Regions from separate parts of the Paenibacillus sp. N22P23 genome, predicted to be linked through region 2. Evidence: riboswitches for the same ligand, from Rfam matches in the RefSeq annotation. Region 2 holds a riboswitch; the other holds the start of a gene.
What was found. A riboswitch is a leader RNA that binds a small molecule or an ion and turns the genes downstream of it on or off. The one in region 2 is predicted to bind S-adenosylmethionine.
Positions count from the first base shown of each region.

Region 1 (4,431 bases), on a different contig from region 2:
AGTTCCTATTGAATGAGTATGCAAAAGAGGGTATAATCAACCGAAAAGCGAACTGACGTTCGATCCGTTCTGCAACTTCTACAGTGTCAGTCAGAAAGAGGAGGTATGGCATGAAAGGTACGACACATTTAGCAATTGGCGTCGCAATCGGGGTGGTAGCTGCTGCAACACATCCCATTACGATGACAAATGCTGCGGCATTCATCATCGTTGCGGCATTTTCCGCTTTAAGCGCGGATTTGGATGGTACGAATCTTCTGAGCAGCAAGCTTAGCAAGCCGGCCAGGGTAATCCGTGCACTCATGCTGTGGGGCGGAGTCGCAGCAGGAGCAGCAGCTGCATACTTGTATTGGTTTGAAGCTATGTTTTATCCATATCTCACGATTGCCGCAGCGGTAGTGTTCCTTCTGGGTCTCATCTCTCGCAATGGTATGATCCGAGATGCGCTTGTGAGTAGTATCGGCTTAGGACTTGTGTATGCAGGATATACGATCGGTCATCATTGGTTGATCGGTCTTGGCGTGTACGTTGCATGGGTGCCTTGGCTGAACCACAGGGGGTTAACGCATACCATTTGGGCGGTAGTTGCATGGGGGGCGATCGGATGGGGGCTGGAGCAGCAGCTTGAGATCGAAGGAATCGCCTATACCGCAATAAGCGGCTATCTGTCTCATCTTGTTGCGGATACGTTAACGCCAAGCGGTGTCAAATGGCTGTATCCGCTGACCAAGAAGACCTTTAAGCTTCCGTTCGGCTAACATAATAAAAGCTCTCCTGAGGCCGCGAGCGTCCCGGGAGAGCTTTTATTTTAGCTAATTATAGCCATTCTTTCTTGCGGAAAATGAAAAACATACCGAACCCGAGCAAGAGCATAAACGTGAGCAGCAAGTATGAGCCGCCATGCAGATGGAGACCGGGAATAAAGTCGAAATTCATTCCGTAAATACCGGTAATGAAGGTAAGTGGCATGAAAATCGTGGTTAGCGCGGTAAAGACGCGCATGATTTCATTCGCGCGGTTCGCAAGCGAAGACTGGTAAGCCTCTCGTAAGTTGCCCATCAGATCGCGGTAGGTCTCGAAGGTCTCGGCGATTTTGACGGCATTCTCATAGATATCGCTGAAGTACTTCTGCAATTGATCGTCGATCAGCTTCAGGTCTTTCTTATTAAGCGTCGCAATAAGCTCTTTCTGTGGTCCAAGTACTTTCTTGAGCCAGAGAATCTCGCTTCGAAGTCCAATGATTTCATTCAGATGCGACTTCTTGGTGTGGACCAAAATATCTTCTTCCAAGCTTTCGATCCGCGCTTCAATCCGATCGCCGACGAGGAAGTAATTATCAACGACGATATCGACCAAATGATAGAGGAAACGGTCGGGTCGGCTGACTTGCTCTTCAAGCAGGACCGGTTTCAACGTGCGAAGCTCGTTAATTTTCTGTTTCGTAACGGTAATAATATAATGGCGGCCGAGAAAAATGTTCAAGGCACGTAGAAAAATTTCTTCATCATCAAATCGGATGCTGTTAATTACAATAAAATAATGGCCTTCATGAATTTCAATCTTAGGCCGCTGCTCTTCTTCACTTAAACAGTCTTCGACTGCCAGCTCGTGCAGCGCGAATATCGGCTGGAGCACAGCGAGATCATCTACATCGGCATCAATCCAGTAGAAGCCCTCGGCAGGCGGCACGACGGCTGCATGAATATCATCAACCGGTGCAAAAACACCTTGGTTCACGTGACGGATTTTCATCCGCGTTCCTCCTCTCGTTGTTGCAGTAATTCCCGGATGCCGGTTAAGAGGAGGAGAACAGAATCGAAAACATCAAGCAAGCCATATCGCGCGCTGTGCCATGCTGCTTGCCCTAGTCCATTTATCTAGAAGCGGCGCGTTTGCGAATAGGGTTGGATGACGTGAGCCTTCCTGTTATCTTCCGTGTTAACCGGTTATCAGTGCGGTTGCCCGCAGGCCTCGGGTCGCCTTCCATAGTCGTAAACACCCCTTTAGTGGTCAATTATTCACTACTTAAAGCGTAATTCTTGTCTAGTATACTCCGACAATGTCTTTCCATTCAAGAAGAAAGTAGCGTCTATGGTTCTGTATCAGCATATGCAGGGAAAAGCCCATGGTTACGCGTTTTTTGCCGATGGTGCAGGGGGTCTTCTTGACGGGAATAACGGAATGATTTAAAGTAGGAACTAAGGTATTTCCTTAATTAAATAAGCAAGCTTTCTTATCAAGAGCAGGCGGAGGGACTAGCCCGATGAAGCCCGGCAACCGGCGTGTAAACGTACGGTGCTAATTCTTGCGGAAACGTATGTTTCTGAGAGATGAGAGGCGCATGAACGATACATTTGTGCCCCTCTCTTTGAGAGGGGCTATTTTCATTGCGCTCCTCAGTGACATCAGTGACAATTCAAGCAGACTGGAGAGATTGACATGCCGATTAAAGTACCAGACCAATTGCCTGCCAAAGATGTTCTGACTGATGAGAATATCTTTCTCATGGATGAGAGCGTAGCCTATCATCAGGATATTCGGCCGCTGCGGATAGCCATTCTCAATCTAATGCCAACTAAAGAAACGACCGAAACGCAGCTGCTGCGCTTGATCGGGAACACGCCGCTGCAGGTGGAAGTTGTGCTGCTTCATCCACGTACCCATACGTCGAAGAATACATCGTCCGAGCATTTGGAGTCGTTTTATAAAACGTTCGAGGATATTAAGCACGAATATTATGACGGCTTAGTTATCACCGGCGCACCTGTAGAGACGCTTCCATTCGAAGAGGTCAACTATTGGGAAGAGCTGAAGGATATTATGGATTGGTCGGCTCGTCGTGTAACGTCAACCTTCCATATCTGTTGGGGCGCACAAGCCGGACTGTATCACCATTACGGCATTCCCAAGTACGAGCTGGAGGAAAAGGTGTTCGGCGTATTCCCGCATACAGTTGAGAAGCGCAATGTTCCGCTTGTACGCGGTTTTGACGAGTTATTCCTTGTTCCGCAGTCGCGCCATACGGAAGTGCGCCGCGATGATATCGCCGATATATCGGATCTCGATATTCTGTCTGAATCGCCGGAGGCTGGTGTTTATCTGGTCGCTTCCAAGGACGGCAGACAAGTATTCGTAACCGGGCATTCGGAGTATGATCCGCTGTCGCTCAAGGCCGAATACGATCGCGATGTAGCCAAAGGAATGGATATTGCTTTACCGAAGAATTACTATCCAAACAACGATCCATCGAAGATTCCGCTGTCGAGCTGGAGAGCACATGCCAATCTGTTGTTCTCAAACTGGCTGAATTACTATGTTTATCAGCAAACCCCTTATGATTTGGGTGCAGGCATTTAAATAAGAAATTCATTAATCGACGAGAGGGAGTCCCTTCAGATGAAAATAGAAAGCCGTTTAGCACAAATTGGATCCATTAAAGAGCCTGTTACCGGAGCTGTGAGCTTCCCTGTGTACCAAGCAACAGCTTTCCGCCACCCGAAGCTTGGCGAAAGCACCGGCTTTGACTATGCCCGCACCAAGAGTCCAACTCGCAGCGTGCTGGAAGAAGCAGCTGCAGAGCTGGAGTCCGGTGACGCTGCGTTTGCTTGCAGCAGCGGCATGGCTGCACTGACGACTGTTTTCTCGCTGTTTGGTCAAGGCGATCATTTGCTCGTTTCCTTGGATCTATACGGTGGTACATACCGTTTGCTGGAGCGTATTATGACTCGCTTCGGCGTATCGGCTTCTTACGTAGATACGAATGACATTGATGCGTTGAATCAGCTGGTTACCCCAGCTACGAAGGCGATCTTGATTGAGACACCTACGAATCCTCTGATGATGATTACGGATTTGGAGCGGGTTTGTTCATGGGCGAAGTCCAAAGGCTTGCTGTCCATTGTAGATAATACGCTGCTCACTCCGTTCTTCCAGCGTCCGATTGAACTCGGCGCAGACATCATCGTGCATAGCGCGACGAAGTACCTTGGCGGTCACAATGACGTGCTGGCAGGCTTGATCGTAACGAAGGGCAAGGAATTGTCCACTGAAATGGGCTTCCTCCACAACTCGCTGGGCGCTGTTCTTGGACCACAGGATTCGTGGCTTCTGATGCGCGGCATGAAGACGCTGGCACTGCGGATGGAACGCCATCAAGCGAATGCGACCGCAATCGCGAATTGGTTGCTGACGCATGAAGCAATAGAGGATGTGTACTATCCGGCGCTGCCTCATCACCCGGGACATGAGGTGCAGAACCGCCAGTCCTCCGGCAACACGGGCATCTTCTCTTTCCGCTTGAAGAATGCCGCTTATGTAGAGCCGATCCTTCGTCATATTAAGCTGATTGCTTTCGCAGAAAGTCTCGGCGGCGTGGAATCGTTGATGACATATCCGGCTGTTCAAACGCATGCGGATATTCCGCTCGAAATT
Region 1 is NZ_JBXENT010000002.1:184,595-189,025, reverse strand. It holds gene AC506A_RS11625 (metal-dependent hydrolase) at 111-758, shown strand; gene corA (magnesium/cobalt transporter CorA) at 817-1,752, opposite strand; SAM riboswitch class I at 2,231-2,337, shown strand; gene metA (homoserine O-acetyltransferase MetA) at 2,440-3,357, shown strand; gene AC506A_RS11610 (PLP-dependent transferase) at 3,397-4,431, shown strand, end outside.
Region 1: it holds a riboswitch for S-adenosylmethionine, as region 2 does, so the genes downstream of both, metA (homoserine O-acetyltransferase MetA) here and AC506A_RS00080 (hypothetical protein) in region 2, are expected to answer to the same signal.

Region 2 (4,431 bases):
TTTCGCGCGCACTTTGGTATACCCAGGAGTTTAGATCGTGGATAATACGATGCGCATAAATAATGGCTTGGAAATCTCGTTTGGTCCTACCAATCGAGATTAATGCAGCCACATCGCTTAAGTCTTTCTTAATCTTCCCGTCTTTGACGACCTCTGCCAGCTGCTCATAAACATAAGGTTGTGCAGATAGTCGATTGCCAAAGGAGGAGTCCAAGAATTGATTGGCCGCTTCAGCTGAATGACCGTATCCTGTCGTTTTGAGTGAACCTTGGTTATATTCACTGATCTCTTCGCTAAGTCTGTTATGCAGACGGTAAATAGCAGATGCGACTTCTTTCTCGTTCGAAATTGCACTAGCCAATGCTTTGGTTCGTATGTCTGGGGGCAACTGAACAATTAATGTCTTAACCCCGTTGTATTCGACACGCTGCGATTCGATATTCGGTTTTATATCGAAATCGAACTTGTATTGTGAGGCGATCGCGTTGTTTAACCGCTGCTGTTTCCTCTGTGGATCCTCAGGAGCTTTTGGAATCGGGTTACCGATAGCGTGAGCCGTAGTTGCTTTTAGATTCAGATTCCAGTAGGTATAGGCTGCATAGAGTGAGCCTGCAATTATAGTGACGGCTGACACAGCGCCGATCGTTTGTACGAGCGTTCTTCTCATGCTGTTACCTCCGACAAATCATATTCAATCTTTAACGTTGACCACTCCCAATTATATAATGTTTTGTCATTATTTTGGTATGAAAATATTGGAAGTTATTTTGACGAGCATAATCTCACAGCACTCCGGAAGCTATGGAATAAAAGCCGTACAGGCACGTATAGGCCGACGCCTACATACACTGTAGAACAGTCTTCACTGTCGGTAATGGGAGAACTACTCATGTCGTTGTCCTCCTGTTAGAGGCGAAATTGTATGGAGGTGGCTTTTCGATGCCCGGATTGTTTGCGGCGATCGCATTGTTTATCAAACAGCTGTCGCTACTTGTTTCTTACGTCAAGAACAACGCTTTTCCTCAGCCGCTACATGAAGAAGATGAGCTTAAGCACCTGCAGCTCATGGCAGAGGGAAATCAAGTCTCGCGCAATCTGCTCATTGAGCATAACCTTCGTTTGGTTGCCCATATCGTCAAGAAATTCGACAACACCGGCGAGGATCTGGAAGACCTCATTTCGATCGGTACGATCGGGCTTATTAAAGCGATTGAAAGCTTCCAGACCGGTAAAGGGACGAAGCTGGCTACCTTTGCGGCTCGTTGTATCGAAAATGAAATTTTGATGCATTTGCGGTCATTGAAGAAGACCCGTAAGGATGTTTCGCTCCACGATCCGATTGGTACGGATAAGGAAGGCAACGAGATTACGTTAATCGATATCCTTGGCACGGAAGCCGATGATGTAGCAGAGAAAGTTCAGCTCAAAATCGAGAAGAGCAAGATCTATAAAAATTTAGATATATTGGATGACCGCGAGAAGGAAGTCGTCGTCGGCCGGTTCGGCCTTATTGCTGGAGGCGAGGAACGGACGCAGCGGGAAATTGCGAAGGAGCTCGGCATCTCGCGGAGCTATGTGTCGCGCATTGAGAAGCGGGCGCTGATGAAGCTGTATCATGAGTTTTATAAGGCGAAGAAGTGAAGCGACGGTTGAACTTGGATGAACTCCAGGTTCAACCGTTTTTAATTTTGCATGGCGCGTGCTCTAACGAACCAAAGAGCGCATATTGAGCGAATTTTGGAGGTTCGGAAGGTAATGCACGCCAGAGACGTGTTTTGTCGGATGCTGTATAACGCATAAGCATGTCTCGAAAATCTAACGAACCATACGGGCGTTATTTGGCCGAAATTCTGGGCTTTGAGATTCTAACGAACCACAGGGGCGTTATTTCAGGGGAAAACGCTCAAAACGACCCATTCGCTGCCCAATAAGGCCTCTATGGTTCGTTAGAATTATTTTGGGGGTGTTTTCGCCCAAATAAGACCTGTACGGTTCGTTAGAGCGTTCGGTATGCCGGTTGGCTGGCACCTGATGTCGGGTGCCGGTTGCGACATGCTCAACTAGAACGAAACATACGCTTGCGTATGGCGAAGCAAATACGAGCGGTCCCAGAGGTATCGTTGATCCTCATTGTGAGTGGCAGCCGGCTCAAGATTCCCATTCAGCTTCAATAGCGCAGACGCTATGAGCTCAGACCTCACGGGTCCCCATGTGGCAATCTTGCTCTGAACGTAGCCTAAGCTCTCGAGCAGCGTCTGCCCCTTCATCCGCTGAAGTGGGGAAGCCCACATAACCAAGTCGCAATTCATGTCTTTGCGTGGGATCGCAAACTCTCCAAATCCAACTGCTCCCGTCGTTGTGGTGATTGCAATTAACCCGCAGAAATACTCGCTGCCGTGACCCGGTTGGCGCTTCTTTTCCGTAAGCTCATAGTCGAATCGAAAACATTCAATACGGGAAATCTTACACTGCTGCATAAATTCCAACGAAACTCCAATAACCGATTTTCTCAAATTGAGCAAACCAATCACCTGAGGCAGAGCATCCCTGTGATTCAATACCGTTTCATCTATCGTCGAATGGTTAGAAATGGTGTTTAGCATCATGTTCCTCCTGTATGCAAGTTTTGTTGGTTAAACAAAAATGACCTTCTCTGGAATCAGAGAAGGTCATAGGAATGTAATGTCATAGATCCTCGCTCTTATCTCCCAGATTCGCTTCGTAAAGCGTTCCGCAAGAATTAGCACCGTGCATTCCTTTGTTGAACAAAGGTTTGTCGGTTGCCGGGTATCATCGGGCTTGTCCCTCCACCTACTCTTGATAAGAAAAAACATATTAAATTTTTTCCATTATGCTACATAAACAGGCTGGATGTCAAGGGGGGAACTGTTTTAGCGGCCTCTTAACTTAAGGTATAATAAATCCATATAATTGTTTTGGAGGAAGAGGAAGGAGCAAAGCACCAGATGAAATATCGTTATCTCGGAAGAAGCGGGCTTGAAGTGTCTGTATTAGGTTTGGGGACCAATGCATTTGGAAAACGAGCCGATCAGGAGACATCCATTCGGATCATCCATCACGCGATGGATAAAGGCATTAATTTTATTGATACGGCTAATATTTATGCAGGCACAGAATCAGAACGGATCATCGGGTTGGCGTTAGAGGGGAAGCGGCATGATGCCGTATTGGCTACGAAGGCGGGACTCGTGAGAGGCGCTGGCCCGAATGCAAAAGGATCTTCTCGTCGGCATCTAATGCAGGAGCTGGAGAGCAGCCTGAAACGTCTTCAAACAGATTATGTCGACCTGTATCAAATCCATACGTTCGATCCGCATACGCCGCTTGAAGAAACGTTAGCTGCGCTCGAAGATATGGTTCGCTCAGGCAAGGTTCGCTATATTGGCGCATCCAACTATGCAGCATGGGAGCTGATGAAGGCGCTCGGGATCAGCGACTCCAAAGGAACGGCGCGATTTGTTTCGACTCAAACCAGCTATTCCCTCGCAGACCGGACACCTGAGCAAGAACTCGTCCCCGTGTGCTTGGATCAAGGTGTAGGCATCATTCCTTATTTCCCACTGGCGGGCGGTATTCTGACCGGAAAATATGGCTTAACGGCTGAAGAAGCGCCGCTAAGCTCCAGAGTCGTTACCGACCCGAGCTTCGTTCGTTTTCTGGATGAGCGAAGAGTTACGCTGGGGCAGCAAGTAAGCAAACTCGCGGCTGACAGCGGCTATAGTGCGAGTGCGATTTCGCTGGCTTGGCTCATGGATCAGCCTGCAATCTCGACCGTTATTGTCGGTGCTACACGAGTCGAGCAGCTGGAAGATAATTTGAACAGTGTAGAACTGAATCTCGGCTCGGAGGTCATGGAAGCGCTGAATGAATGGAGCGAATCGTTCCGTTACGGCAAACCGTTCGCATTCTACCGTTTACCTTAATGAATAGGACAGTCTCGATCATCGCACGGATGGCGCAGAGGCTGTCCTTCTTGCTATATCGTCCGCGATAGCTTCCTAAACTGCATGGCAGACATTCCTTCCCAACGTCTGAAAATACGGCTGAAATAGTGAAAATCCTCATAGCCAACCGCACCTGAAATCCATTCGATCGTCTGATCCGTTTCCCGCAGCAGCCTTTTCGCCTCCTGATGGCGTACCGTTTGCACGAATTTATTCGGTCCGACCCCCATCATAGCTTTGAACTGTCGGCTCATATAATCTTCATGTACGAGCAGGAACTTCGCCATATCTGCGCTCGACCATCGGCGACTGCAATCGGTGCGGATCTCATGAACGAGCTCAAGAAGGCGCTTTTCGTATTTCGGATGCGGCGTTCCTCGCCCTTCGTTCTGCTGGCGAAGCAGTAACCCTATCAAGTGGATCATCAGCCCCTTGCAGATGCTGTCATAATCCTGCTGGCGATCAT
Region 2 is NZ_JBXENT010000001.1:14,923-19,353, forward strand. It holds gene AC506A_RS00070 (hypothetical protein) at 1-667, opposite strand, end outside; gene sigK (RNA polymerase sporulation sigma factor SigK) at 940-1,641, shown strand; gene AC506A_RS00080 (hypothetical protein) at 2,061-2,606, opposite strand; SAM riboswitch class I at 2,699-2,827, opposite strand; gene AC506A_RS00085 (aldo/keto reductase) at 2,967-3,944, shown strand; gene AC506A_RS00090 (helix-turn-helix transcriptional regulator) at 3,998-4,431, opposite strand, start outside.